Regions from separate parts of the Nocardioides sp. GXQ0305 genome, predicted to be linked through region 3. Evidence: predicted binding sites of a transcription regulator. Region 3 holds the regulator's gene; each other region holds the start of a gene.

Evidence for each region. The regulator HrcA, encoded in region 3, represses chaperone genes, less so after heat shock. The targets are predictions, from matches to a motif close to TTGGCACTCGNNNNNNNCGAGTGCCAA.
Region 1: groL (chaperonin GroEL) is a predicted target of HrcA. The motif match lies at 2,101-2,127, and genes of this name have one in related genera.
Region 2: groES (co-chaperone GroES) is a predicted target of HrcA. The motif match lies at 3,706-3,732, and genes of this name have one in related genera.

The regions. Positions count from the first base shown of each region.
Region 1 is NZ_JBNYXG010000002.1:552,915-562,614, reverse strand. It holds gene ACQ1X7_RS07640 (SGNH/GDSL hydrolase family protein) at 1-334, shown strand, start outside; gene ACQ1X7_RS07635 (GDYXXLXY domain-containing protein) at 318-797, opposite strand; gene ACQ1X7_RS07630 (DUF2157 domain-containing protein) at 794-2,020, opposite strand; gene groL (chaperonin GroEL) at 2,289-3,920, shown strand; gene ACQ1X7_RS07620 (DUF4242 domain-containing protein) at 4,204-4,455, shown strand; gene ACQ1X7_RS07615 (ATP-binding protein) at 4,512-7,454, shown strand; gene ACQ1X7_RS07610 (dihydrofolate reductase family protein) at 7,561-8,097, shown strand; gene ACQ1X7_RS07605 (DUF3253 domain-containing protein) at 8,101-8,364, opposite strand; gene ACQ1X7_RS07600 (NADPH-dependent FMN reductase) at 8,680-9,240, shown strand; gene ACQ1X7_RS07595 (nucleotidyltransferase family protein) at 9,279-9,700, shown strand, end outside.
Region 2 is NZ_JBNYXG010000001.1:767,802-777,501, forward strand. It holds gene ACQ1X7_RS03695 (DUF202 domain-containing protein) at 1-295, opposite strand, end outside; gene ACQ1X7_RS03700 (DUF202 domain-containing protein) at 297-656, opposite strand; gene ACQ1X7_RS03705 (glycoside hydrolase family 3 N-terminal domain-containing protein) at 728-2,515, shown strand; gene ACQ1X7_RS03710 (THUMP-like domain-containing protein) at 2,512-3,669, opposite strand; gene groES (co-chaperone GroES) at 3,880-4,173, shown strand; gene groL (chaperonin GroEL) at 4,264-5,883, shown strand; gene ACQ1X7_RS03725 (multidrug effflux MFS transporter) at 6,010-7,263, shown strand; gene guaB (IMP dehydrogenase) at 7,273-8,775, shown strand; gene ACQ1X7_RS03735 (TetR/AcrR family transcriptional regulator) at 8,793-9,416, shown strand; gene ACQ1X7_RS03740 (VOC family protein) at 9,660-9,700, opposite strand, start outside.
Region 3 is NZ_JBNYXG010000008.1:103,248-112,947, reverse strand. It holds gene ACQ1X7_RS18365 (SigE family RNA polymerase sigma factor) at 1-534, shown strand, start outside; gene ACQ1X7_RS18360 (Gmad2 immunoglobulin-like domain-containing protein) at 531-1,571, shown strand; gene ACQ1X7_RS18355 (hypothetical protein) at 1,690-2,301, shown strand; gene ACQ1X7_RS18350 (16S rRNA (uracil(1498)-N(3))-methyltransferase) at 2,306-3,046, opposite strand; gene dnaJ (molecular chaperone DnaJ) at 3,058-4,233, opposite strand; gene hrcA (heat-inducible transcriptional repressor HrcA) at 4,274-5,278, opposite strand; gene ACQ1X7_RS18335 (MBL fold metallo-hydrolase) at 5,357-6,208, shown strand; gene ACQ1X7_RS18330 (hypothetical protein) at 6,256-6,459, shown strand; gene ACQ1X7_RS18325 (DUF3097 domain-containing protein) at 6,512-7,375, shown strand; gene ACQ1X7_RS18320 (DUF4870 domain-containing protein) at 7,372-7,782, shown strand; gene hemW (radical SAM family heme chaperone HemW) at 7,791-9,002, opposite strand; gene ACQ1X7_RS18310 (AMP-dependent synthetase/ligase) at 9,058-9,700, opposite strand, start outside.

The DNA of each region.
Region 1 (9,700 bases), on a different contig from region 3:
CCAGCACGTCCCGCAGCCGTTGCGCGGGCTCGGCTCGCGGGTCTCCCGCCAGCTGGCCGAGGCCCAGCGGGACGCGGCGACGGCCGCGGGCGCCCGCGCGGTCTCGCTCCGCCACGTGGCCGGCCCGTTCTTCGTCACGAATCCCGACGAGATGTTCAGCCTGGACCGGTTCCACCCGAGCGGCCTGGGCTACAAGCGCACGGCACAGGCGATGCTGCCCTCGGTCCTGCACGCGCTCGGTCAGCACGACGAGCTCCCGTTCGGGCACCACGCCCCGCTGCGCAGCCTGTTGCTCCTGGCGCTGCCGGCGGGCTGGGTCAGCGCACGTCGATGACCGTCGCGTGGCCCCGGTCGTCGATCCGGACGGTCGCGACCCCGCCTCGCTCCGCGAGGCGCCGCTCCAGCTCGGCAGCCCGGTCCTGGGGCACGAAGTACGACTCGATCCCGCAGTGGATCGCCCGGTCGGTGTCGTCGCACGCGAGGTAGGGCGCCTCCGCGGGACGGGTCCGGCGCCAGCCCGCGGCGACCCAGGTGCCGTCCCGCTCGACGAGGGGGACGTAGACCGCACCCCGCTGTCCGTCGTCCCTGCTGGGGGGCTGCGAACCGCCCGGGGCCTGCAGGCCGGGGTAGTCGAGGGTGACGTAGGCACCGCGGAACGGGTCGATCGGATCCAGCGGCCGTACCTCCATCCGGTAGTCCTCACCGGTGAGGCGACTCGAGAGCTGGGGCGCGACCGCGGCGCCGACGAACGCGAGCTGGGCGACCGCCACCAGTGCGACGACCACGACGCGGTTCACGACTGATCCTCGGACGACGCGATGACCGCGGCGAGCCGGCGTCTGGTGCGGTCGAAGAGCACGCCGGTCCCGAGGAACACCAGACCGAGGACCACGAACAGCCAGGCGCCCTCGATGATCCGGGCGAACACCGCGAAGCTCTGGAACGTCACGAACACGACCAGCGCGGTGGTGGCCGTCGCGGTGAGCGTTCGGCTGTCGCGCAGGGTCCCGAGGACGGCCACGGCGACCGCGACCACGACGTAGACGGCGACGCTGACCACAGCATGCAGCCAGTCGCCCGTGGTGAGCACGTCGACGTCGGCGCCGGTGTCCCAGGCGACCAGCAGCAGGGCCGCGGCAGCCAGCCCGAGTGCGGCGAGCGGCTCGAGCCGGTCCCGTCCCCTCGCGACGGCCGCGCCGGCGCCCACGGTGAGCACTGCGGCGGCGACCGCTCCGACCAGCCAGCGGTCCCAGGCGAAGCCGTCGGCCGTGACGAACGGGAGCGCGGCGGCGAACAGCCCCACGAGGACGAGGAGGGCGCCCGCCTCGCGCCACGCGTCCGCGAACTCTGTGGCGAACCGGGTGTGCAACGCGGAGAGCCCGGCGGCGACGGTGGCCGCGGCCAGCAGCGCCAGCACCACGCCGAGACCGCTCGGGGCATCCTCCACGACCACCCAGAGGAGCCAGGTCAGGCCGGTCACGAGGCCTACCAGCAGCGGACCGACCGAGCGCACGCCGTACGCCTGCACCAGCGCGCCGAGGGCCCACCAGCCGAGCAGGGCCGGTTGCCAGGCCGGCACCTGCAGGCTCTGTGCTGCCTGGAACACGACCGCACCGAGGACGACCGAGGCCAGCGTCCGCAGCGACATGACCAGCACGCGGGAGGCAGTCGTGCGCGCTGCCGAGCGGGCGGCCAGCACCTCGCTGCCCACGAGGAGGCCCAGCCAGGCGGCCGCGACGAGGAGGAACCGGCCGAGCGGACCGAGCTGGTCCAGGTTGGCGGCGACCAGCCAGATCACGCCCACGCCGACGAAGCCGGCGCCGAGCACCAGGAGCAGGCGGCCGACCGAGTGCCGCCGACTGGCGTCGTAGCGGCCGAGGAGTGACTCCGCCTGCCCGGGCGCGAGCAGTCCCTCGCGGGTCCAGGCCGCCACCTCGCCCCGCAGCCAGTCGAGCTGGCGCGGGCTGGCGGGGCGCGGCTGCGGGTGCTGGGTGGCAGACGGGACGGTGTCTGAGGTCATGCCGCCAGTGTCCGGGCGGACGGGGCCCCGCACATGGGTACGGACACCCAGCCCGGACCTCGACGATCTCGCGAGAGCTGTTTGCACTCGCCCACCCCGAGTGCTAAACATTGGATTGGCACTCGTACCATGAGAGTGACAACACACGACCTGGTGTGCGTTGAGGTCCGTACCGACCGGCGAGCAGGGTTCGTCGGCGCGGGCAGGCCGTTCCGTCGCGGGCAACCCACCGGGTGCCACCAGACTCCCAGAAGGAATCGCAGGAGTTATGCCGAAGCTGATTGCTTTCAACGAGGAGGCCCGCCGCGGGCTGGAGCGGGGCATGAACACCCTCGCCGACGCGGTCAAGGTCACGCTCGGGCCCAAGGGCCGCAACGTCGTGCTCGAGAAGAAGTGGGGCGCCCCGACGATCACCAACGACGGTGTGTCGATCGCCAAGGAGATCGAGCTCGAGGACGCCTACGAGAAGATCGGCGCCGAGCTGGTCAAGGAGGTCGCGAAGAAGACCGACGACGTCGCCGGTGACGGCACGACGACGGCGACCGTCCTGGCCCAGGCGATGGTCCGCGAGGGTCTGCGCAACGTCGCCGCGGGTGCCAACCCGATGAGCCTCAAGCGTGGCATCGAGACCGCGGTCGACAAGGTCGCCGAGCAGCTGCTCGGGATGGCCAAGGACGTCGAGACCAAGGAGCAGATCGCCGCGACCGCGTCGATCTCCGCCGCCGACACCACCGTCGGCGAGATCATCGCCGAGGCGATGGACAAGGTCGGCAAGGAAGGCGTCATCACCGTCGAGGAGTCGAACACCTTCGGGCTCGACCTCGAGCTCACCGAGGGCATGCGGTTCGACAAGGGCTACATCTCGGCCTACTTCGTCACCGACCCCGAGCGGATGGAGACCGTGCTCGAGGACCCCTACGTCCTCATCGCCAACTCCAAGGTCAGCTCGGTCAAGGACCTGCTGCCGCTGCTCGAGAAGGTCATGCAGTCCGGCAAGCCGCTGGTCATCATCGCCGAGGACGTCGACGGCGAGGCGCTGTCCACGCTGGTCGTCAACAAGATCCGTGGCACGTTCAAGTCCGTCGCCGTCAAGGCCCCGGGCTTCGGCGACCGCCGCAAGGCCATGCTGCAGGACATCGCGATCCTCACGGGCGGCCAGGTCATCTCCGAGGAGGTCGGCCTGAAGCTGGAGAACGCCGGACTCGAGCTGCTCGGCCAGGCCCGCAAGGTCGTCATCACCAAGGACGAGACCACCATCGTCGAGGGTGCGGGCGACACCGGCCAGATCGAGGGTCGGGTCAACCAGATCCGTGCCGAGATCGAGAAGAGCGACTCCGACTACGACCGCGAGAAGCTGCAGGAGCGGCTGGCCAAGCTGGCCGGCGGCGTCGCGGTGATCCAGGTCGGTGCGGCCACCGAGGTCGAGCTCAAGGAGCGCAAGCACCGGATCGAGGACGCCGTCCGCAACGCGAAGGCGGCCGTCGAGGAGGGCATCGTGGCCGGCGGTGGCGTGGCGCTGCTGCAGGCCGCCGAGTCCGCCTTCGAGAAGCTGGACCTGTCCGGCGACGAGGCCACCGGCGCCGCGATCGTGCGTGCCGCCACCGAGGCCCCGCTCAAGCAGATCGCGGTCAACGCCGGTCTCGAGGGTGGCGTCATCGTGGAGAAGGTCCGCGGGCTGCAGGCCGGCCACGGCCTCGACGCGGCCACCGGCGAGTACGTCGACATGGTCGAGGCCGGCATCCTCGACCCGGCCAAGGTGACCCGCTCGGCGCTCCAGAACGCCGCGTCGATCGCCGCGCTGTTCCTCACCACCGAGGCCGTCGTGGCCGACAAGCCGGAGAAGGCCGCGGCCGCGCCCGGCGGCGGTGACATGGGCGGCATGGGAGGCATGGACTTTTGATCGCTCAAGGCCTGCGCGCGTGAGCGCGCAGGCCTGTCGGGCGATCAGGTTGAGGAGCGTCGGCACAGGCACGCGCAAAGCGCGGGACTGTGCGAGGCGTCTCGAAACCTCAGCCGTGGTCCGAACTCACTCAACACGCACGCAGGGCCCCGGTTCCACCACGGAACCGGGGCCCTGTGCCGTCGTATGGGTGGTCCCGGCGGCCCGATCTGCGTGGTTCCCCCTACGTGGCCCGCCTCGACCACGCCCACGCTGGCACCTCCGAACACACGAGGAGGAAGTCATGACCCTGTTCATGGACGTGCACGAGAAGGTGGAGGGGCTCACCGCCGAGGCGGTCGGGGAGGCTCACCGGCGCGACGTGGAGGTCCAGGCCGCGTACGGCGTGGACTACCAGCAGTACTGGTTCGACGAGGGCAGCGGCAAGGTCTTCTGCCTGGTCGAGGCCCCGGACGCCGAGGCCGCCGCGCGCGTGCACCGCGAGGCGCACGGACTGGTCGCGGACCAGATCGTCCCGGTGCGCGCGGGCAGCTGAGGCCGCCGGGCTCGCACCCTGTCGCCGGTCCCGGCCGCGGACCATACTTGTCCGATATGGACCCCACGGCCGGGACCGGCGTCGGCCGCGCGCCCGGCCGCCCGGCGAGCCGGACGCTCGTCGGCCGCGACGACGTGCTGCGACGGCTCACCTCGCTCGTGGACGGCGTGGTCGAGTCGGGTCGCCTCACGCCCGCGCTGCTCGAGGGGCCGGCAGGGATCGGCAAGACCCGGGTCGTCTCCGAGCTCGCCGTCCGGGTCGAGGGGCGGGCCGACGTCCTGGTCGGTCACTGCGTCGACGCGGGCGACCAGACGCTGCCGTACGCGCCGCTGGTGGAGGTGCTCACCGAGCTGGTCCGGCGGGAGGGGGTGGCCACGGTGCGCGGGTGGGCCGGCCCGGCAGGCGTGGAGCTGGGGCGCCTGGTGCCGTCGCTCCACGAGGACGCGTCGACCGGCTCGGCGGGTGCCGGGCGGCTCTTCCAGGCCGTCTCGGGCGTGCTCGACGGACTCGCCGCGCGGGGGCCGGTCGTCCTGGTGCTCGAGGACGTGCACTGGATGGACGCCTCCACCCGGGAGCTCGTGGCGGCGCTCGGGCGGCAGCAGGCCGGAGCGATCCTGATGCTGCTGACCCTGCGCAGCGACGAGGCCCCGGTTCCGGCCGGGCTGGGCCGCTTCGTCGCCGAGCTGGTCCGGGCCGGGGACCAGCACCTCGGCCTCGACCCGCTCAGCCGTGACGAGCAGGCCGTACAGGTCAGCGACATCCTCGGCCTGCCGCCCACGCGCCGGCTGCTCGACGAGGTCTGGTCCCGGGCGGAGGGCAACCCGTTCTTCGCCGAGGAGCTGCTCGCGCTGGGCCCGACCGAGCAGCGCGAGCTCCCTGCGACGGTGCGCGGCCTGCTCCTCGCCCGGCTCGACTCGCTGAGCCCGGCGACCCGCCAGGTCCTGCGCACGGCGAGCCTGGTCGGCCGCGAGGTGCCCGACGCCCTCCTCGAAGCCGTGTCGGACGTGCACGCGCAGCGGCTCGAGTCCGCGCTGCGTGAGGCGGTCGAGGCGCACGTGCTGGAGCCGCGCGGCGACGTGCTGGCGTTCCGGCACGCCCTGCTCCAGGAGGCGGTGGCCGCGAGCCTGCTCCCGGGAGAGGCCGCCCGGACCCACCGCCGGCTCGCCGAGGCGCTCACCGAGACGCCGGCGCTGGCGGGTGCCGGGCCCGGCGGTACGGCGGGCAGGATCGCCCGGCACCGGGACGCCGCCGGCGACACCGAGCGTGCTCTCGTCGCTCGGGTCGACGCGGCGCGCGAGGCCTTCGACGGTCTGGCGTTCGCCGAGGCGCTGGTCCACTACGACCGCGCGCTCGTGTTGCTGGACCAGGTGCCCGACGGTGAGTCGTTGCTCGGCGTCCCACGGGCCCGGCTGCTCCGGTGGGCCGCCGAGGTGGCCCACCTCGCGGCCGACCCGGACCGGGCCACCGCCCTGGTGCGGGAGGCGATCGTGGCCACGGATCCCGCCGACCTGCACGCGTTGGGCTGGCTGCACGAGCGGCTCGGCCGCTACCTGTGGATGGCCGGCGACGGGCGGGGCGCGCTGGCGGCGTACGAACAGGCGGTCGCGCTGGTGCCTCCGGAGCCGCCGACCCGTGCCCGCGCCGCGGTGCTCGGAGGTCTGTCGCAGGTCCTGATGCTCGCGGCCAGGTGCGCGGAGTCCGAGCAGCTGGCCCGGGAGGCGATCGCGGTCGCCCGACAGGTCCCGGACGGCCGCCCGATCGAGGGCCACGCGCGCTGCAACCTCGGGGTGGACCTGGCCATGTCCGGTCGGTTCGACGAGGCGATCGCCGAGCTCCGGGAGGCGCGCCGGATCGCCGACGAGGAGTTCGCCGACGTCGACGAGAACGCCCGTGCGCTGGTCAACCTGCACAGTGCCCTCGTGGTCGCGGGGCGCCTGGAGGAGGCGGCCGACGTCGCCCGCGAGAGCGTGCGGGTGGGCGACGAGCTGGGCCTGCGTCGGCGCAAGGGGATCTGGTGTCGCTGCGACGCCGCGGAGGTGCTGGTGCACATGGGCCGCTTCGACGAGGCCGAGCCCTTCCTCGAGGAGTGCCGGGAGCTCGATCCCCACGGCATCGATGCCGTCCGCGCCGACCTGTGCGAGGGCCAGCTGCGGCTGGGCCGTGGAGCGGTCGGCGAGGCCCGTGAGCTGCTGGAGCGGGCGCGGTCGGAGGGCGACCGCATCCTGGACCCGCAGCTGGTGGCGCCGCTCCACGCGGCCCTGCTCGAGGTCGCGCACTGGAGCGGGGACCGGCAGGCTGCCGAGCCGCTGGTCGCGGAGGTGCTCCGGCGGCTCGACCCCACCCAGGTCGCCAGCTTCCAGGCGGCCGTCGCCTCCTCGGTGACGCGTGCCGCAGCGGCCGACGGGTCGACCCAGGACGTCGGGCCGTGGGTCGAGCAGGTGCGGGTCACGCTCGAGGGTCTCCCGGCCGTGCTCCCGCTGGCGGCCGCGGACCTCGCGACGGCCGATGCCGAGATGTCGGGGGACCCGGAGGCCTGGGCGCTGGCCGCTGCGGCCTGGGAGCGCTTCGGCGACCCCTACCACACGTCGTACGCACGACTCCGGTGGGCCGAGGCCCTGCTCGCCACCGGTGGCCCGCGCGAGAGCGCGGCGGACCAGCTGCGGCTCGCGGTCATGAGCGCCCACCGGATCGGCGCCCGACACCTGGCCGAGCACGGCGCCGGCCTCGGACGGCGGGCGCGGCTCTCGGTCGACATCGAGGAGCCGGCCGACAACCGCTACCGCCTCACGGCCCGGGAGCGGGAGGTGCTGGGCCTGGTCGCCCTGGGCCTCACCGACCGCGCGATCGGCGGGCGGCTCTTCATCAGCCATCGCACCGTGGAGCGACACGTGTCCAACCTCCTGGCCAAGCTCGACGCCGGACGCCGGTCCGAGCTCGTCGCGACGGCGCACCGCGAGGGTCTGGTCCCGACCCCCGCGTCCGCCGGGGGCGAGGGGTAGCAGCCGCGCGAGGCGGCGGCAGGCCGGACGTGCGATGAGTCCGGCACCCGCGCCCGGTCGGCACGGTGAGATCAACGGACCGGAAGGACGAGCATTGCGACGCTTCGTGGTCACCCAGAACATCAGCCTGGACGGGTCCATCGAGTTCCTGGGGAACTGGTTCGATCCCACCGACCAGGACGAGGAGGTGGCCGCGGCGACCCGCGAGCAGTCGGCCCGCGAGGAGCTGCTGCTGCTCGGGCGGCAGACCTTCGAGGACTTCCGCGGCTTCTGGCCGCACCAGACCGACGACACCACCGGCGTGACCGAGGTCCTGAACCGGACACCGAAGTACGTGGTGTCCAGCACCATGAACGATCCGGAGTGGCAGAACTCCACCGTGCTCGGCGCCGACTGGCCGGACCGGCTGCGCGAGCTGAGGACGCAGGGCGACGGCGACATGACCCTCACCGGGAGCATCCGGCTCTGCCACGCCGTGCTCGAGGCCGGCCTGGTCGACGAGATCCGGCTCTTCGTCCACCCCGTCAGCCAGGGCGGTGGGCGGCGACTCTTCCCGGACGGCTACGAGACGTCGTCCCTGCACTGCCTGGAGGCGCGGCGCTTCGGCAACGGCGTCGCGCTGCTGCGCTACGCCACCCGGTGAGCCTCAGGGGGCGCGCCCGATCCGGATCGGTCCGGAAGCGGCCGACGGGTCGACGACCTCTCCGCCCTGGGTGATGCGAACCTCGCCGCGCTCCACGAGGCGGCCGGCGGCCCTGCGTGCCGGCTCCATCAGGCCGCGCCAGTCGTCCCCGCCGACCGCGCGGGCGGCCTCCGAGGGGCAGATGGTCGCGCCCGGGGCCCGCTCGGCGAGCAGGTCGTCGATGGCTGCCTCGAGGGCCGCGCCGGTCTCGTCGGTCCGGTCGTGCATGTCCCCATTCTGCGCCGTCACGCCGGACCCCCTCGAGCCGACGCTTCCCGGGGACGCGGCTACCGGGCGCTGCATGGTCCCGACGCCGGAGATGCTGGGCCGCGCCGACGTCGCCCTCGACGGCCGGGTCGCGTCGGTGGCCGCCGGCCGGGTCGTGCTGCGTCCGACCAGTTCTTCGCCGGGGGGAGGAGGGCGGGTTCAGCGGCGCCTACGACGAGCATCTGACACAGGTGTACGCGGCGCCTACCCGGAATAATTGCGATTTCAACTTGTTTCGCGGGTGTCCCTGGATCCAACCCCCTCAGGAGCATCACAGTGAAGATCGGCATCGTCCTCGGCAGCACCCGGCCCGGCCGCCTCGGCACCGGCGTCGCGGAGTGGGTCGCCAAGCAGTCAGCGGCCCGTGAGCGCGCCGACTACGAGATCCTCGACGTCGCGGAGTACGACCTCGACCTCCTCGGTGAGCCGGTCGTCCCGGGCGCCGCGAACCGTCAGTACGAGAACGGCAGCACCCGCCGGTGGAGCGAGGCCGTCGACGGCTTCGACGGCTTCGTGTTCGTGACGCCGGAGTACAACCACAGCGTCCCCGCTGCGATGAAGAACGCCTTCGACGTGCTCGGCCCGGAGTGGCAGAAGAAGGCCGTCGCCTTCGTCGCCTACGGCGCCGACGGGGGCGTCCGCGCGGTCGAGCACTGGCGCTCGATCACCGCGAACATGTCCATGCCCGCCGCCCGCTGCCAGGTGTCGCTGTCGCTGTTCACCGACTTCGGCGAGCAGGGCTTCGTGCCGACCGACCGCCGCGAGGGCGAGCTCTCCGCGCTGCTCGACGAGGTCGAGCAGCTGGCCGGCCTGTCCCGCCAGCTCCGGGCGGCCTGACCGACGTCCGGCGGCGGGCGGTCTGCCACGCTGGGCGGGTGACCGTCCACGGGCTGCTGCTCGCCGCCGGCGCGGGGCGCCGGATGGGCGCCCCGAAGGCGCTGCTGCGCGACGACGACGGCACGTCGTGGTTGGCGCGCAGCATCACCACCCTGGTCGAGGGCGGCTGTGCGGCCGTCACCGTGGTGCTCGGCGCGGCCGCGCGCGAGGCGGACGGGCTGGTGCCCGCGGGTCCCGTCTCGGTCGTGGTGGCCGACGACTGGGCCGAGGGGATGGGCGCGTCGCTGCGCGCCGGCCTGACCGCCCTTCCCCCCGGACCGGAGGCGGCCGTCGTCTCGCTGGTCGACCTGCCCGACGTCGACGCCGCCGTCGTACGACGGGTGGTGGCGGCCGGCGCGGGGACCGGGACGCTCGCCCGCGCGACGTACGACGGGGTGCCGGGCCACCCGGTGCTGCTCGG
Region 2 (9,700 bases), on a different contig from region 3:
CCGCGAGCTCGGCCACGCCCATCGCCACCACGCTGACGGCGACCGCGGCCGCCCACCCGCCGATGCCCGGCCGTGCGGCGTCCTCCCGCACCCGGCCCCGGTAGCGCCGACGGGTGTCCAGCATCACCCACCCGCACAGCCCCAGGCAGACGGCGAGGACGACGAGCGCCCCACCGCCGAGGTCGCCGTACGTCAGTCGGGCCAGCACCGCAGCGGCGACGGCCACCGACAGGCCGGTGCGCTGCCAGGCGAGCGCGGTGCGCTCGGCCTGCATCCCGTGGACCGGGTGGGCCACGTCAGAACCCCACCAGGACGGCGACGCCGATGGCGATCGTGACGACCGCCAGCAGCAGTCCGAGGGTCGACCCCGGCAGCGGACGCCGGAGCCGGATCGCCCTCTCGGCGGCGGCCCAGCGCCACCAGGACGCGCCGGCGCAGACGATGCCGAGCAGCACCAGCGCGGCGGCGAGGGCCAGCTGCAGGCCGGCGCCCATGGCGAGGTCGATCTGGTCGAGCGCCACCCCGGCCGCGAGCAACGCCAGGGCCGTGCGCAGCCAGGCCAGCAGGGTCCGCTCGTTGGCGAGGCTGAACCGGTAGTCCGGCTCCTCGCCCTCGGCGTACACCCACCCCGGCCAGCGGCGGCGCTCGCTCCCCATGGCAGGAGCCAACCACACCCGGGCGAGGACGCGGGTTGGCCGGCACCCCCGGGCCCGGGCACGATGAAGGCGTGCCCGCGCTCGCCCGATCTCGCCTGCTCGGCGTGCTCACCGTCCTGCTGCTGGCGGCCACCGGCTGCCAGGGCGACGACGACGACCCCGCGACGTCGGGGGGCGACGACCCGCCTGCCGACGCCACGGCGAGCGGAGAGGCCGAGACGCCCGGCCCGGCGGACGAGCTGGCGCTGACGCCGGGCTGGGGCCCCACCGAGGCCGAGCTCGACGCCGCGGCACGACAGGTCGAGCGGCTCCCGCTCCCGGCGCTGGCGGGACAGGTCATCGTCGCGTCCTGGTCCGGCACCGCCGCCCCGGTGCGGATGGTGCGCGACCTGCACCTCGGGGGTGTGGTCGCCTTCGACGAGAACCTGACCTCGCCCGCCCGGACCCGCAGCATGCTCTCGACGCTCCGCCGCAAGGTCGACCGGCCGTGGCCGCTGTTCCTCTCCGTGGACCAGGAGGGCGGGATCGTCGAGCGGGCCGCGACGACGCCGTTCCCGGCGTTCATGAGTGCGGGCGCGGCCGGCGACGAGGCCCTCACCACCCGCGTCTACCGGCAGTACGGCGCCGAGCTGGCCGGCCTCGGCTTCACGGTCGACTTCGCGCCGGTCGCCGACGTCACCAGCGGACCGGACGACCCGACGATCGGCTCCCGCTCCCCGGGCTCGGACCCCCGCCTGGTCGGGGAGCAGGCGGTCGCGGCCGCCGAGGGGCTCGGGGCGGGCGGTGTCGTCCCCGTGCTCAAGCACTTCCCGGGCCACGGCTCGGTGCCCGCGGACAGCCACCTCGAGCTGCCGGTGCAGCAGCGGTCGCTCGGGGAGCTGCGCCGGGTCGACCTGGCCCCGTTCGCCACCGCGATCGACGCCGGCGCCCCCGCCCTGATGACCGGGCACCTCGACGTCCGGGCCGTCTCCCCCCGCAAGCCCTCCAGCCTGTCCCGCAAGGTCACCACCCGCCTGCTGCGTCGCGAGCTCGGGTTCGACGGACTCGTCGTCACCGACTCGCTCCAGATGGCGGCGGTGACGGAGGGTCGCGACCCCGGTGAGGTGGCGGTGAAGGCACTCCGCGCCGGCAACGACGTCCTGCTGATGCCCACCGACCCGGCGGCGGCGCGGGCCGCCATCGTCCGTGCGGTCCGGCAGAACGACCTGCCGCGGTTCAGGCTGCTGCAGGCGGCGGCCCGTCAGGTCGCCCTGCTCGAGCACGCGAGTGGTCGCTCCGGTACGCCGGTCGGATCCGCGCGGGACGCCTCCCGGGAGCTCTCGGCCGCGGCGGTGACCGTCGCGTCCGGCCCGTGCCGGGGTCGCGTGGTCGATGGCGCGGTCGTGGCCACCGGCGATGCCGAGGCGGCCGCGGCCTTCGGCGGTGCCGCCCGGGCGGCGGGCCTGGAGGTGCTGTCGCCCCGAACGGCGCCCGATCGGCTGGCCTCAGCCCGCCCTCGACCCGAGCGCGGGCAGGACGAGAGCGCCTCGGCGTACCGGCAGCGGCTCGTCCGCTGGCGTGCCGCCGAGCGCCGGCGCCGCGCCGCCCTCGCCGACTGGCGGGCGGCCGAGGCGCGGAGGCTCTCGGGCGCGACCACGGTGGCCTTCGCGGGCTACGGCGACGGCCCGGTGTCCGCGGAGGTCGCGGTCGCGACGGACACGCCGTACGTCCTGGCCGGCTCGGACGCCCCGGTGCGGATCGCCACCTACGGCACCACGGCCGGCGCGATGTCGGCCCTCGTCGACGTGCTCACCGGTGAGGAACGGGCCCCCGGTCGGCTGCCGGTCGACGTGGCCGACGTGGAACGACCCGGGTGCTAGAAGGGCTCGACCAGCAGCGCGGTGCCGTGGCCGGCGGCCCTGGTCAGCACCAGGGTCGCGGTCCGGTCGCCGCGCAGCGCCAGCCGGTGCCGCAGCTCCTCGGGGCTGACCGAGACCCCACGCTTCTTGATGGTCAGGACCCCGACCCCGCGCTCGCGCAGCGCGGCCCGGAGCTGCTTCTCGCGGTAGGGGAGCCGTTCGAGGACGCGGTAGCCGCGCGCGAACGGCGTCCGGTACGACGCGTCGCTGGTGAGGTAGGCGATGTGCTCGTCGACCAGGCCGCCGTCGACGCCGGCGGCGACGGCGGTCACCAGGCCCGCCCGGATCACCGCGCCGTCGGGCTCGTAGAGGAAGTCGCCGACCTCGCGCACCCCCGCCCCCGGGTCGTCCTCGTCGGTCAGGGTGGCCAGGCCGCCGTCGCCGATGACCGTGGCGCGACGCGCGGTGGTCGCCAACCGGCCCGACCACAGCGCGGCCTCCTTGACCTCGCCGTGGTCGCTGACCCACTCCGCCTCGACGCCCTCGGGCAGCAGCTCGTGGGGGACGCCGGGCGCCACCTTCACGCAGGAGTCGCGGCGCAGCAGCGCCTCCACGAACGACCAGGGCGGCTCCCAGTCGTCGACCGACCAGGTGCGGCCCCGGGCCGAGCGGCGGGCCGGGTCGGCGTACGCGACGTCGAAGGGGGTGGTGTCGACGGTGGTCGCGTCGGCGACCATCACCGCTCCCGGCACGCCGAGCGCGGCCAGGTTGGCCTCCGCGACCGCCACCCGGACCGGGTCGAGGTCGACGCCGGCGGCCGTGATGCCGGCGGCCGCCGCGGCGACCAGGTCGCCGCCGATGCCGCAGCCGAGATCGACGAGCGTCGAGACCGACGCGGCGCCCAGTCGCGCGGCGCGGTGGCGGGCGACGGAGAGCCGGGTCGCCTGCTCGAGCCCGTCGGGGGTGAAGTACATCCGCGCGGCCTCGGCCCCGAACTTGGCGGCGGCCCGCCTGCGGAGCTCGACCTGCGTGAGCGCCGCCGCGACCTGCTCCGGGGAGGCCTGCCGCCGCAGTTCGCGCTGGATCGTGAGCTCGTCGCCCTCGACCGACGTGGCCGCGGCGAGCAGCTGCTGGCCGTCGTCGGTGAGCAGCCACCGGAAGGCGTCGAGGTCCACCTGCACGATCCTGTCAGACGGAAGGACGGCCCCCTTCTGGCACTCGTTCCGACCGAGTGCTAGCGTCGGTGCTGGCACTCTCGCCGTGAGGGTGCCAGCGCTTGCGACGACGTACGGCTCCCGCGACGGCGTACCGAACCCGCAGGCTCACACGTCCCAGGAGCCGCTGGCTCCCCCAGAGGTTGAAGAGAAAGTGGAGGTTGATCTGAAGTGTCGGTCAACATCAAGCCCCTCGAGGACCGGATCGTCGTGAAGCCGCTCGACGCCGAGCAGACCACCGCCTCCGGCCTGGTCATCCCCGACACCGCCAAGGAGAAGCCCCAGGAGGGCGAGGTCCTGGCGATCGGGCCCGGCCGTATCGACGACAACGGCAACCGCGTCCCCGTCGACGTGGCCGTCGGCGACAAGGTCATCTACAGCAAGTACGGCGGCACCGAGGTCAAGTACGCCGGCGAGGAGTACCTGATCCTCAGTGCCCGCGACGTGCTCGCCGTGGTGGCCTGACCGTTTCCCTGATCCGGGTCGTGTGCCTGAGCGAGCGCCCAGGCGCACGCCCGGGCACACGACCCGATCTCGTTCCTGACTAGGAGAGACATGCCCAAGATCCTGGACTTCGACGACTCCGCCCGGCGGGCGTTGGAGCGGGGCGTCGACGCCCTTGCCGACACCGTCAAGGTGACCCTCGGCCCCAAGGGCCGCTACGTCGTGCTGGACAAGAAGTGGGGCGCGCCGACCATCACCAACGACGGCGTGACCGTCGCCCGTGAGGTCGAGCTCGACGACCCGTTCGAGAACCTCGGTGCCCAGCTCACCAAGGAGGTCGCCACCAAGACCAACGACGTCGCCGGTGACGGCACCACCACGGCCACCGTGCTCGCCCAGGCGATGGTCCACGAGGGCCTGCGCGCCGTGGCTGCCGGCGTCAACCCGATGAGCCTCAAGCGGGGCATGGACGCCGCGGCCGAGGCCGTCGGCGACGCGCTGCTCGAGGCCGCCCGTGAGGTCGAGACGACCGAGGACATGGCCTCCGTCGCCACCATCAGCTCGCGCGACGCCCACATCGGCGACCTGCTCGCCCAGTCCTTCGACAAGGTCGGCAAGGACGGCGTGATCACCGTCGAGGAGTCCAACACCATGGGCACCGAGCTGGAGTTCACCGAGGGCATGCAGTTCGACAAGGGCTACATCTCGGCATACTTCGTGTCCGACCCCGAGCGGATGGAGGCCGTCCTCGACGAGCCCTACATCCTGCTCCACCAGGGGAAGATCTCCTCGGTGCAGGAGCTGCTCCCGGTGCTGGAGAAGGTCATGCAGGCCGGCAAGCCGCTCTTCGTCCTCGCCGAGGACGTCGAGGGCGAGGCGCTGTCGACGCTGGTCGTCAACAAGATCCGCGGCACCTTCAACGCCGTCGCGGTGAAGAGCCCGGCCTTCGGCGACCGCCGCAAGGCGATGATGCAGGACATCGCGACGCTGACGGGCGGCCAGGTCGTGGCGCCCGAGGTCGGCCTCAAGCTCGACCAGGTCGGGCTCGAGGTGCTCGGTCAGGCCCGCCGCGTCGTGGTGACCAAGGACAACACCACGATCGTCGACGGCGCGGGCGACCACGCCGAGGTCGAGGCCCGCGTCAACCAGATCAAGGCCGAGATCGAGAACACCGACTCCGACTGGGACCGCGAGAAGCTCCAGGAGCGGCTCGCCAAGCTGGCCGGTGGCGTGTGCGTGGTCAAGGTCGGCGCCGCCACCGAGGTGGAGCTGAAGGAGAAGAAGCACCGCATCGAGGACGCCGTCTCCGCGACCCGCGCCGCCATCGAGGAGGGCATCGTCCCCGGCGGTGGCTCCTCGCTGGTGCACGCCGTGTCGGTCCTCGACGGTGACCTCGGCCTGTCCGGTGACGAGGCCGCCGGCGTCCGGATCGTGCGCAAGGCCGCCGACGAGCCGCTGCGCTGGATCGCCGAGAACGGCGGCGACAACGGCTACGTCGTGGTCGCCAAGGTCCGCGAGGGCGGTACCGGCACGGGCTACAACGCCGCCACGTCCGAGTACGGCGACCTGGTCGGCCAGGGCGTGCTCGACCCGGTGAAGGTGACCCGCTCCGCGCTGGTCAACGCCACCTCGATCGCCGGCATGCTGCTGACGACCGAGACCCTGGTCGTCGACAAGCCCGAGGACGAGGAGCCGGCTCCCGCCGGCCACGGTCACGGCCACGGCCACTGACCGGTTGACCTGGGCCTCGCTGGAGGTCGAGTCGGGCCTCACTTCCCCACGCGGGGGAGTGAGGCCCGACTCATCTCCGAGCGGGGCCCCACTCGACCTCCCCGGCGTGTGGGAGGCTGGCGCCCGATGACCAGCCCGGCCGACCGTCGCCTCCGGTGGCTGCTCCCCACCATCCTCGCCGGGCTCTCGATGCTCGGGCCGTTCAGCATCGACACGCCGTTCCCGGCGTTCCGCGCGATGAGCGACGACTTCGGCGTCACCAGCGACGAGATGCAGCTCGTCGTGTCGACGTACCTCGTCTCGTTCGGGCTGATGAGCCCCTTCCACGGTCCGCTCTCCGACGCGCTCGGACGCAAGCCGGTGATCCTCGGGGGCGTGACGGCGTACGTCGTCGCGTCGGTCGGCTGCGCGCTGTCCCCCGACCTCGGGACGCTGCTGGTGTTCCGGGTGCTGCAGGGGCTGAGCGCCGGTGGCGGGGTGATCGTCAGCCGGACCCTCATCCGCGACGTCTACGAGGGCGCCGAGGCACAGCGGCTGATGAGCCGGGTGATGATGATCTTCGCGCTGGCGCCGGCGATCGCCCCCGTGATCGGTGGGGTGCTGCTGCAGGTCGGCCCGTGGCCGGTCACGTTCTGGTTCATGGCGCTGGCCGCCCTGCTGCTGGTGGCGGTGGTGGTGGTGTGGCTGCCGGAGACCCACCCGGCGGAGCGTCGGATCCCGCTGCGCGTGGGGGCGCTCGTCGGCGGTCTCGCCGCCGTGGCCCGCAACGGCCGGTTCCACCGGGTCGCCTGGTCGGCGGCGCTCACGTTCGGCGGGCAGTTCATCTACATCAGCAGCGCCTCGATCATCGTCGTCGACCTGCTGGGCCTGGGCGAGCTCGACTTCTGGGTGCTGTTCGCACCGCTGGTCGGCGCCGTGATGCTCGGGTCACAGCTCAGCAGCTGGGCCGCGGGCCGGATCCCCGGCAACCGGCTGGTCACCGGCTCCCTCCTCTTCTGCGTGACCGCCGCCGCGGCCAACGTCGCGGTCGCGACGACCGTCGGCCCGGTGCTGCCCTGGGTGGTGCTGGGGCCGGCCCTGCTCGCCCTCGGCACGGTGGCCGCCTATCCGACGATGCAGCTGATCCTGCTGGACCTGTTCCCCTCCGGGCGGGGCTCGGCGGTGTCGTTGTTCACCTTCTTCACGCTCCTCCTCAACGGGACCGTCGCCGGCGCGGTGGCTCCGTTCGTCACCGACTCCGTCGGCACCGTGGCCCTCGCCTCCGCCGCGATGGTCGCCGCCGGTCTGCTCCTGTGGTTGTGGCACCTCGGGTCGCCGGCGCCTCCCACCCACGACCCGACCGGATCGGGGCGCGACTCGGTAGGCGGGACGAGGACCTAGACTGCAGGCGTGGAGGTCCCTGAGAAGTTCGCCGCCCTCGGTCTCACCTACGACGACGTGCTGCTGCTGCCGGGCCACTCGGACCTCGCCCCCAGCGAGATCGACACCACGACGCGGCTGACGCGGGAGATCTCGCTGCGTGCCCCGCTCGTGAGCGCGGCCATGGACACCGTCACCGAGTCCCGGATGGCGATCGCGATGGCCCGCCAGGGCGGGCTCGGCGTCCTCCACCGCAACCTCTCGATCGCCGACCAGGCCTACCAGGTCGACCTGGTCAAGCGGACCCAGACCGGGATCATCTCCAACCCGGTCACGATCGGCCCCGAGGCGACCCTGGAGGAGCTGGACCGGATCTGCGGCGAGTACCGCGTGTCGGGCCTCCCCGTCGTCGGCGTCGACGACCAGCTGCTCGGGATCTGCACCAACCGCGACCTGCGGTTCACACCGGTCGCGGAGTGGGCGACCACCAAGGTCGACGAGGTGATGACCCGGATGCCGCTCGTCACCGGCCACGAGGGCATCTCGCGGGAGGAGGCGACCGCGCTCCTGCGCAAGCACAAGCGGGAGCGGCTGCCGCTGGTCGACGACCAGGGCCGGCTCCGCGGCCTGATCACCGTCAAGGACTTCGTGAAGTCCGAGCAGTTCCCCCACGCCTCGAAGGACGCCCACGGACGGTTGCTCGTGGGTGCCGCCATCGGCTACTTCGGCGACGCGTGGGAGCGCGCCACGACCCTGGTCGAGGCGGGCGTCGACGTGCTGGTCGCCGACACCGCCCACGGCAACGTCCGGATGCTGCTCGACATGGTGCGGCGGCTCAAGGGCGACCCCGCGACCCGCGAGGTGCAGGTGATCGGCGGCAACGTGGCCACGAAGCAGGGTGCCCAGGCGTTCGTCGACGCCGGCGCCGACGCGATCAAGGTCGGGGTCGGACCCGGTTCCATCTGCACGACCCGCGTCGTCACCGGCGTCGGCGTGCCCCAGGTGACCGCGGTCTACGAGTCCGCGCTCGCGGCCCGCCCGGCCGGCGTCCCGGTGATCGCCGACGGCGGGATGAAGCACTCCGGCGAGATCGCCAAGGCGATCGTGGCCGGCGCCGACTGCGTCATGGTCGGCTCCCTGCTGGCCGGGTGCGAGGAGTCCCCGGGCGAGCTGGTGTTCGTCAACGGCAAGCAGTACAAGTCCTACCGCGGCATGGGCTCGCTCGGCGCGATGAGCAGCCGCGGCAAGAAGTCCTACTCCAAGGACCGCTACTTCCAGGCCGAGGTCACCAGCGACGACGAGATCGTGCCGGAGGGGATCGAGGGCCAGGTTGCCTACCGGGGCCCGCTCGCCGCCGTCGCCCACCAGCTCATCGGCGGCCTCAACCAGTCGATGTTCTACGTCGGTGCCCGCACCATCCCGGAGCTTCAGGAGAAGGGGCGGTTCGTCCGGATCACCTCGGCGTCCCTCGCTGAGAGCCACCCGCACGGCGTGCAGATGACCGTCGAGGCACCGAACTACTCGGGGAGCTGAAGGACCGAGGCTGCCCTGTGAGCACCAAACGGCGCTACGACGCGTCCGGCCGCCGCGCCGCTGCCGAGCAACGACGGACGCGGGTCGCCGAGGTCGCCTCCGACCTGTTCGCGCGGCACGGCTGGTCCGGGACGACCATCTCCGCGGTTGCCGCGGAGGCGGGGGTCTCCGCCGAGCTGGTCTCCAGCTCCTTCGGCGGCAAGCCCGGCCTGTTCATGGCGGCGTTCCGCCACCGGACCATGGGCGGACGCACCCTGACCGAGGCCTTCGGTGAGCTGAGCCTGGAGGAGGAGCGGGACCTCGACGCCCGGCTCGACCGGTTCGTGGCGTTCGCCTGCGACACCCTGGAACGGGTGGCGCCGCTCTTCTCCGTGCTCTCCCTGGCCGCGGACCAGGACGCCGACCTGCAGCTCCTCGTCGAGGGGGCTGCCGGACGCCATGACGAGACGATCCGCGGGGCCGTCGGGCTGCTGGCCACGGGCACCGTGCCGGAGGAGGCCGTCGACGAGCTCGTCGTGATCACCCGCTCGGAGGTGTTCCTCGCCTTCCGCCGCACTCGCGGGTGGTCCGTCGACCAGTACGCCGCCTGGTTGCGCGGCCGGACCAGGGCGCTGCTCGTGCCCGATCAGGGTGCTCCCTGATCCCGGATCCCGGGGAAGGGTCCCGTGGCGGCCCGATTTTCGCTACAGTTCACCAGTAGCCAATTGGCGGGACCACTCGACGCTCGTGGGGAGCGCCGAGCCGTGCCCGCCGAGGGCTAGGGGCACCTGCCCACGGACTCGTGTGACCGGCTCCGACCGGTCATCAGCACGATCCGCCGGTGGCGCTGGTCGGCGGGGGAGACCGGCGCCACCGGTCGCGCGCCCGGTCCGGTCCGGGCCGGCTCAGCCGCGGTCGAGGTAGAGGCAGAACGGGTGCCCGGCCG
Region 3 (9,700 bases):
CTCCTCGTGAGCGGCCCGACGACCTGGGACGCCGACCAGGCGCTGGACCAGCTGTACGCCGCCCACTGGCGTTCGCTGGTCCGCCTCGGCGTGCTCCTGGTGCACGACGTGTCGCTCGCCGAGGAGATCGTCCAGGACTCCTTCGTGGCCGTGCACAGCCGCTGGCGCCGGCTGCGGGACCCCGACCGGGCGCTGGCCTACCTCCGTCAGACGGTGGTCAACCGGGGCCGATCGGCCCTGCGCCACCGGGCCGTCGTCGAGCGGCACGCCGAGCGGGAGCGCCCGGTGACCACGCTGCCCGGCGCCGACCACGCCGTGATGTCCGACGACCGCCGCGACCGGGTGCTCGACGCGCTCCGGGCCCTGCCCGCGCGCCAGCGTGAGGTGCTCGCCCTGCGCTACTACTCCGAGCTCTCCGAGGCCGAGATCGCCGACGCGCTCGGCATCAGCCGGGGTGCGGTGAAGAGCCACGCGTCACGTGGGGCCGCCGCGCTGCGGGTGTCCCTCTCCGACTACCTCGAGGACCGCACATGAGCCCCCGCGACCAGCTCGACCCCGAGCTCGACCGCCGGCTCGGCGAGCTGCTGCGCGGAGCCGTGTCAGGGATCGAGCCCGACGACCGGCTCGGTGAGCTGCGCGCCCGGGTGTCGCGACCGCCCCGTCGACGCGCGGCCCTGGTCGCGCTCGCCGGGGCCGCGCTCGCGGGCGGTGCCGCGGTGGCCGCGGTGGCGGTCGGGCCCGAGCTGCTGGGTGACGACGACCCGGTCGACCCGCCGGTGGCCTCCTCGCCCGGCGCGGCGTCCGACGACGCCGACGCCGAGTCGAGCGCCCCGCCGGTGGCGGCCCGTGCCGTGGCCGGCTACTACCTCGGCGAGACGCCGGCCGGCGTACGCCTCTACCGCGAGTTCCGGTCGGTGGAGTCCGCCGACGACGGCCCCGACGCGTCGGTCCGGCTGCTGACCACCGCTCCGGCGGACCCCGACTACCGCACCGAGTGGCCCGACGGCGCCTTCGCGGGAGCCGAGGTGGGTGACGACCGGATCACCGTCGAGCTCGCCGACCCCTCGCTGGAGGATCTCCCCGAGTCGATGACGGAGGAGGAGGCGCGGGCCTCGGTGCAGCAGGTCGTCTACACGCTCCAGGCGTACGCCCAGCAGCGGCTGCCGGTGGAGTTCACGACGACCGACGGGCCGGTCGACCAGGTCCTCGGCACCGCGTCGGTGGAGCCGCAGACCGCGGCGACCCCCATCGACATCCTGTCCCACGTCAACCTGAGCGCCCCCGACGAGGGACAGGCCGTCTCCGGCCGGATGTCCGTCGAGGGCGTGGCCAGCTCCTTCGAGGGCAACGTCCCCTGGACGCTGACCGACGAGGCGGGGCAGACGGTGGACCAGGGCTTCTTCACCGCGAAGGGGTCGATGGGCGTGCAGCTCCATCCGTTCCGCGGCAGGATCGACCTCTCCTCCGTCGAGCCCGGCACCTACACCCTCGAGGTCACCACCGACGACCCGACGGGCGGGGCCGAGGGGCCCGGCGCCTTCTCCGACACCCGCCGCATCGTCGTCGAGTGAGCGGGTCCGCCCTCTTTCCGGCGGCCCTTGACCCCCTCCGGGGCCGGTCGTAACGTCACCAGACGGGGGCGAGGCGCGGTGCCCACCCTCGGGCGTCCCCGGACAGCAGGGGGACCTCATGTTCATCCAGATCATCCAGGGCAGCTGCCGTCGCCAGGACGAGTGCCGACGGCTCATGGACGAGTGGCTCGCCGACATCGCACCCGGCGCCGTCGGGTGGCTCGGCGGCACCTACGGCTTCACCGACGACGGCCAGCTGGTCGCGGTCGTCCGCTTCGAGTCGCGCGAGGCAGCGATGGCCAACTCGGCCCGCGAGGAGCAGGGCGCGTGGTGGAGCCGGATGGAGGCCTGCTTCGACGGCCCGGTCGAGTTCCACGACTGCGACCGCGTCGTGATGATGCTCGAGGGCGGGTCCGACCAGGCCGGCTTCGTCCAGGTCATCCGCGGCCGGCTCGACGACCCCGATGCCCTCGAGTCCGGGATGCGGGAGATGGAGACGCTGCTCCACGAAGCGCGGCCGGAGATCATCGGCGCCACGTTCGCGATCGAGCCCGACGGCACCTTCACCGAGACGGTGGCCTTCACCAGCGAGGCGGCCGCCCGGGAGGCGGAGTCGCGGACCGTTCCCGACTCCGGGCCGATGCACGACGCCATGGCCAGCTGGGACCGGATGGTCCACGACCTGAGCTTCCACGACCTGCACCACCCGTGGTTCGCGTCGAAGGCGTGACGCGCTAGCCCCAGCGCGGGGTACGGACGAGGAGGGCCGCCGCGGCCGCGAGCCCGGCGGTGGAGGTCCGCAGCACCTCGGCGCCGAGCCGCACCGGCGTGGCCCCGGCGTCGACGAACCCGGTGACCTCCTCGTCGGTCAGCCCGCCCTCGGGACCGACCACGAGCACGACGGTGCCGGTCGCGGGCACCTCGACCGTGGACAGGGTCGTGGTCGCGTCCTCGTGCAGGACCAGCGCCAGGTCGGCGTCGGCCACCAGGTCCGCCGCGTCGGCGGTCGAGGCGAGCGGCGCGACCTGCGGGTGCCAGGTGCGACGTGCCTGCTTGGCGGCCTCCCGGGCGGTGGCCCGCCACTTCGCCAGCGACCGGGCGGCGCGCTCGCCGCGCCAGACCGCCACGCTGCGCGACGCTGCCCACGGCACGACGGTGTCGACGCCGATCTCGGTCAGCACCTCGACCGCGCGCTCGCCGCGGTCGCCCTTGGGCAGGGCCTGGACCACGACCAGCTCGGGCTCCGGTCGCGGCTCGTGGCGGACGTCGTCGACCGCGACCTCGAAGACCCGCTTGCCGGTCGAGACCACGGCGCCCGTGGCCGCGGCTCCGACGCCGTCGGTGAGCACCACCTGCTCACCGGCGCGCAGCCGCCGTACGGCCACGGCGTGGTGGGCCTCGTCGCCGGTCACCGCGACCGTCGAGCCCGGCGCCACGCCGTCCAGCGACGGCACCAGGTGGACGGGGAGGCTCATCGGTGCCGGGATCAGTGCGGGTTGAACGCGTCGCGGAGCCGTCCGAAGACCGACTTCGACGCCGGCCGGACCTGCCCCGTCGGCTGCTCCTCGCTGCGGAGCGCGGCCAGCTCGTGCAGCAGCTCCTCCTGCCGCGGGTCGAGGCGGGTCGGCGTCTCCACGACCGTGTGGACCACCAGGTTGCCGCGTCCGCCACCCCGCAGTCCCGGGACCCCACGGCCGCGGAGCACCTGCTCGGCGCCCGACTGGGTGCCGGGCCGGATCTCGAGGTCGAAGCTGGTCTCGACCCCGGACCCCGCCCCCTGGTCGAGGTCGGCCTCGAGGGTCGGCAGGGTCAGCGTGGTGCCGAGGGCGGCCGCGGTCATCGGGAGCGTGATGGTGCAGTGCAGGTCGTCGCCCTGCCGGGTGAAGGTGTCGTGGGCGGCCACGTTGATCTCCACGTAGAGGTCACCCGCCGGACCGCCGCCCGGGCCGACCTCCCCCTGCTCGCCGAGCTGGACCCGGGTGCCGGTGTCGACGCCGGCAGGGATCTTGACGGTCAGCGTGCGGCGCGAGCGGACCCGTCCGTCGCCCGAGCACTCGCGGCACGGGTCCGGGATGATGGTGCCGAAGCCGCGGCAGGCCGCGCACGGGCGCAGCGTCCGGACCTCGCCCAGGAACGACCGCTGGACGTGGGCCACCTCGCCGGCTCCCCGGCAGGTCTCGCACGGCACCGGGTGGCTCCCGGGGGCCGCTCCCTCGCCACCGCAGGTCGTGCAGACGACCGCGGTGTCCACCTTGAGCTCGCGGGTGACGCCGAAGGCGGCCTCGGCCAGCTCGACGTCGATCCGGATCAGGGCGTCCTGGCCGCGGCGTACGCGGGACCGCGGACCACGCCCGCCTCCGGGCGCGGCGCCGCCGCCCCCGAAGAACGCGTCCATGATGTCGGTGAACGAGAAACCCGCACCCTGGCCACCGAAGCCGCCCATCCCTGCGAACGGGTCACCACCGCGGTCGTACGCCGCCCGCTTCTGCGGGTCCGAGAGGACCTCGTAGGCGCGGGAGACCTCCTTGAACTTCTCCTGCGAGGCGGCGTCCGGGTTGACGTCGGGGTGGTACTGGCGCGCCAGCTTTCGGTAGGCCTTCTTGATGTCGTCGGCGTCCGCGTCGCGGGTGACGCCCAGGAGGTCGTACAGGTCCTGGCTCAACGGTGTTCCTTCATGTCGTCCGTGGGGTGGTCGGGGTGGCTCATGCCTCGTCGAGGATCCGGGAGACGTAGCGCGCAACCGCGCGCACCGCGGCCATGGTCCCGGGGTAGTCCATGCGGGTGGGGCCGACGATGCCGAGGGCGGCGAGCGCCTCGTCACCGGGGCCGTAGCCGGTCGCGACCACGCTGGTCGAGGCGAGCTCCTGGTAGGGGCCCTCGTGACCGATCCGGACCGTGACGGTGTCGCCGCTGGCCTCGCCCAGCAGCTTGAGCAGCACGACGTGCTCCTCCAGCGCCTCGAGGAGCGGGCGCACCGCGGAGTCGAAGCTGTCGCCGTAGCGGGCGAGGTTGGCGGCCCCGCCGACGACGATGCGCTCGTCGGACCGGTGGTCGTCCATCGCCTCCGCGAGGGCCTCGACGACCGGGGCGGCGGTCGCGACGTCGGCGGCCAGAGCCCGCAGCGCGGTCACGGCGTCGGCGATGGTCTGGCCCGTCGCGGCCCGGTTGACCTGGAGCCGCAGGTCGGACAGCACGTCGTCGGTGAGGGTCGTCGTCATCTCGACCAGTCGCTGCTCGACCCGGCCGGTGCTGAGGATCAGCACCGTCAGCAGCCGACTGGGGCTGAGCGCGACCAGCTCGACGTGACGGACCGTGCTCCGGCTGAGGGTGGGGTACTGGACGACGGCCACCTGGCGGGTCAGCTGGGCCAGCAGGCGCACCGAGCGGTGGACGACGTCGTCGAGGTCGACGGCTCCGTCGAGCAGCGTCGTGATCGCGCGACGTTCGGCCACGCTCATCGGCTTGACGGTGGTGAGCCGGTCGACGAAGAGCCGGTAGCCCTTGTCGGTCGGCACCCGCCCGGCGCTGGTGTGGGGCTGGGTGATGAAGCCCTCCTCCTCCAGCGCCGCCATGTCGTTGCGGACCGTCGCGGGCGAGACCCCCAGCCGGTGCCGCTCGACGAGGGCCTTGGAGCCGACCGGCTCCTCGGTGGCGACGTAGTCCTCGACGATCGCCCGGAGCACGGCGAGCCTGCGTTCGTCCTGCACGTTCGCCACCTCCCTGACTCGTCGGGCACCCTCTGGCACTCACTTCGGCTGAGTGCCAAGCCTACTAGCCTCTGCTCCATGGCTGACTTCGCCGAGGTGGCGTCCCGGGTCTGGGTGGCGCGCTACGAGTGGTTCGACGCCAACGTCACGGTGCTGGGCGGCGACCGCGGTCTGCTGGTGGTCGACACCCACGGCTCCACGGCGGCCGGACGCACCGTGGTCGACGACGTAAGCCGGCTCGGTGCCGGCGAGGTCGTCGGGGTGGTGAACACCCACTGGCACTTCGACCACACGTTCGGCAACGAGGCCTTCCGGGAGGCGTGGCCGGCGGCGCCGGTGACCGCCCACGAGGACGCGGCCGACGAGCTGGCACGACGCGGCGAGGAGATCCGCCAGCGGTACGCCGACTCCCCGGACGACCCGCACCGGGACGAGGTCCTGGCCACCCGGGTCGTGCTGCCCGACGACACGTTCTCCTCCGCCAGGGTGCTCGACCTCGGCGACCGTGCGGTCGAGCTGGTCCACCCCGGGCGCGGGCACACGGCCGGTGACCTCGTCGTCCGGGTCCCCGATGCCGACGTGCTGCTCGCCGGCGACCTGGTCGAGGAGTCCGCCCCGCCGGCGTACGGGTCGGACTGCTTCCCGCTGGAGTGGCCGCTGAGCCTCGACATCGTGCTGGGGCTGACGACCAGCGGCTCGGTCGTCGTGCCTGGGCACGGCGCACCGGTCGACCGCGACTACGTCGAGGTGCAGCGCAACGAGATCGGCATCGTCGCCGAGACCGTGCGCGACCTCGCCTCGCGGGGGGTGCCGGCGGCCGGGGCGATCGGCGCCGCCGACTGGCCCTGGGAGCCGGGGTTGCTGGAGCAGGCGGTGGTGCGCGGCTACGAGCAGCTGCCGCGCAGCCAGAAGCGGCTGCCCCTCCTGTAGCCGTTGGGGTGTGTGGCCCGGACCCGGCGGCGGCTAGGTTCGGGGGCATGAGCGAATCCGAGGGAGAGCAGGGCGGCATCCGCGACGAGGACCTCCCCGAGGACCTGCAGCCCGGCGAGGACAACCCGCTCGCCGAGTCCGTGGACACCGACGAGGTCGACCGCGACGAGCTCGACCTGCACGGGGGCAAGACCCCCGAGGAGAGCGCCGACGACCAGAGCGGTGACTCCGCGGACGACGCGGATCAGTAGTCACCGGCGCGCCCTGCCGGGCCTCACCTCGCCGCGCTCCTAGCGTGTCCGGGTGACTCCTCCGGCCGCACCCGACCGCTACGGCTCCGATGTGCTCGCCACCGACTGGCGGGCGCCGAGGAAGGGGCGCGCGACAGAGGCCCCGGCGACCCGGGGCGAGGTGGTGGAGGAGGTCGAGACCGACTTCTGCGGCGAGATCGTGGCCGTCGACCGCGACCTCCACACGGTGACCCTGGAGGACCGCCGGCAGCGGCGCCGGACCTTCCCACTCGGTCCGGGGTTCCGGCTCGAGGGGCGTCCCGTGATCCTGGTCGCGCCCCCGACGACGGCTGCGCCCGCGAGGCCGACGCGCACCGCGTCCGGGTCCGTCGCCGTGCACGGCGCGAAGGCCCGGGTGGCGCGGCAGAGCCGGATCTACGTCGAGGGCCGCCACGACGCCGAGCTGGTCGAGAAGGTCTGGGGCGACGACCTGCGGGTCGAGGGGGTCGTGGTCGAGTACCTCGGCGGCGTCGACGACCTCGCCGAGCAGTTGCGCGACTTCGGGCCGGGCCCCGGCCGCCGGGTCGGCGTTCTGGTCGACCACCTGGTGCCGGGCTCGAAGGAGAGCCGGATCGCCGACGCCGTACGCCGCTCCCCCGTCGGACCGCACGTGCTGGTAGTCGGGCACCCGTTCATCGACGTCTGGCAGGCGGTGAAGCCGGCACGGCTCGGCATCGGCGCCTGGCCCGAGGTGCCCCGGCGCGAGGACTGGAAGACCGGGACCTGTCAGCGGCTCGGCTGGCCGCACCGGGACCAGGCCGACATCGCCCGCGCCTGGCAGCACGTCCTCGGCGGCGTCCGCGGCTTCCAGGACCTCGACCCGGCCCTGCTCGGACGGGTCGAGGAGCTCATCGACTTCGTTACGCTGGAGCCATGAGCGAGCCGGGCGGTGCGACCTGGGGCCAGCCCCCCGAGGCCCTCACCCAGGAGGAGAAGACCTGGGCGCTGGTGGCGCACATCGGCACCCTGGTCGCGGCCTACATCGCCCTCGGGTTCCTCGCCCCGCTCCTGGTGATGCTGGTGAAGGGCGACGCGTCGCCGTTCGTCCGGCGCCACGCGGTCGAGTCGCTGAACTTCCAGATCTCGCTGCTGATCTACTCGATCGTGGGCGCGATCGTGGCGTTCGTGCTGGCGGTGGCCACGTTCGGGATCGGGCTCGTGGTCCTCGTGCCCCTGGTGATCGTGCTGGCGATCGCGGTCCTGGTGCTGATCATCATGGCGACGGTCAAGGCCGGCAACGGCGAGGACTACCGCTACCCGCTGACCATCCGGTTCATCTCCTAGGCCTCGCCTCAGGGCAGCAGGTCGCGGACCACGGCGTCGGCCAGCAGCCGCCCCTCGCGGGTGAGCACCAGCCGGCCGGGGGCCTCCGCGAGCAGGCCCCGCGCGACCAGCCCCGGCACCGCCTGCCGACCGGCGTCGTCCAGGACGGCGGGGTCCAGACCGGCGGCCAGACGGGTCTCCAGCAGCACCCGCTCGACCCGGCGCTCCTCCCCCGTCAGCGTCTCCCGCGCATGGGCAGGGCTGGCTCCCGCACCGAGCCGCTCGGCGTACGCCGCGGGGTGCTTGACGTTCCACCACCGGACGCCACCGACGTGCGAGTGCGCGCCGGGACCGACGCCCCACCAGTCCGCGCCTGTCCAGTACAGGAGGTTGTGCCGGCACCGCGCTGCTTCGTCACGCGCCCAGTTGGAGACCTCGTACCAGTCCAGGCCGGCCGTCGCGAGCCGCTCGTCGGCGAGGAGGTACTTGTCGGCGAGGTCGTCGTCGTCCGGCGCCGCCAGCTCGCCGCGGCGCACGGCTCGGGCCAGCGCGGTGCCGTCCTCGACGATCAGCGCGTACGCCGACACGTGGTCCGGCGCGCAGTCGAGCGCGGCGTCCAGGGAGGTCTCCCAGTCGCGCACCGACTCCCCGGGGGTGCCGTAGATCAGGTCGAGGCTGACCTGCTCGAAGCCGGCCGACCGTGCCCAGCCGACCGCGGCCGGGACGCGGAGCGGGTCGTGGGTCCGGTCGAGCGTGGCGAGCACGCGGGGCACGGCCGACTGCATCCCGAAGGAGATGCGGGTGTAGCCGGACTCGCGGAGCTCGTCGAGGTCCCAGCGGGTCACCGAGTCGGGGTTGGCCTCGGTCGTCACCTCGACGTCGGGGGCCAGCCCGAACTCCGCTGCCGCCGCCGCCAGCACCGCCGCCAGGTCGGCGGGCGGGAGCAGGGTGGGCGTCCCTCCGCCGAGGAAGATCGTCGAGACCGGCAGGTCCACGGGCCCCAGGACCCGCCGGGCCATCCGGATCTCGGTGATCGCCGACTCGGCGTACGTCGCGCGCGAGACGCCGGACCCGAGCTCGTCGGCAGTGTAGGTGTTGAAGTCGCAGTAGCCGCACCGGACCCGGCAGAACGGGACGTGCACGTAGAGCCCGAAGGGCTGCTTCCCGAGGTCGGCCAGCGCTTCCTCCGGCAGCCGGCCGTCGGGGGGCGCCGGGTCCCCCGGGGGCGGGGCGGACGGCACCGGACCATGCTGCCACACCCCCCGCCAGGCGCCCCGGTCAGCTGCGGGAAGAGCCTCAGGCGTAGAAGGCGTCCAGCCGCTCCCTGTAGTTGTCCTCGACGACGTTGCGCTTCACCTTCATCGAGGGCGTCAGCTCGCCCGACTCGACGCTCAGGTCGTGGTCGAGGAGCTCCCACTTCTTGATGGTCTCCCAGCGGTTGAGGTTGCTGTTGAGCTCGTCGACGTAGCCCTGCACCATGGTGCGGCACGTGTCGGAGGCGACGATGTCGGCGTAGTCGCCGCTGACGCCGTTCTCCTCCGCCCAGCCGGCGATCGCGTCCGGGTCGAGCGTGACCAGGGCGACGCAGAAGTTCCGCTCGTTGCCGAACACCATGAACTGGCTGGCGTAGGGGCAGATCGCCTTGAACTTCGACTCGATGGCCGGCGGGGCGACGTACTTGCCGCCGGAGGTCTTGAAGAGCTCCTTGATCCGCCCGGTGATGGTCAGGTAGCCGTCGGGGTCGACCGACCCCTTGTCGCCCGTGCGGAGCCAGCCGTCGTCGGTGAGCGTCGCAGCGCTCTCCTCGGGGAGGTTGTGGTAGCCGTCCATCACGCCCGGCCCCTTGATCTGGATCTCGTCACCCTCACCGAGCCGGACCTCGGTGCCGGGCACCGCGGGCCCGACCGTGCCGAACCGGTAGTCCAGCGGGTGGTTGACG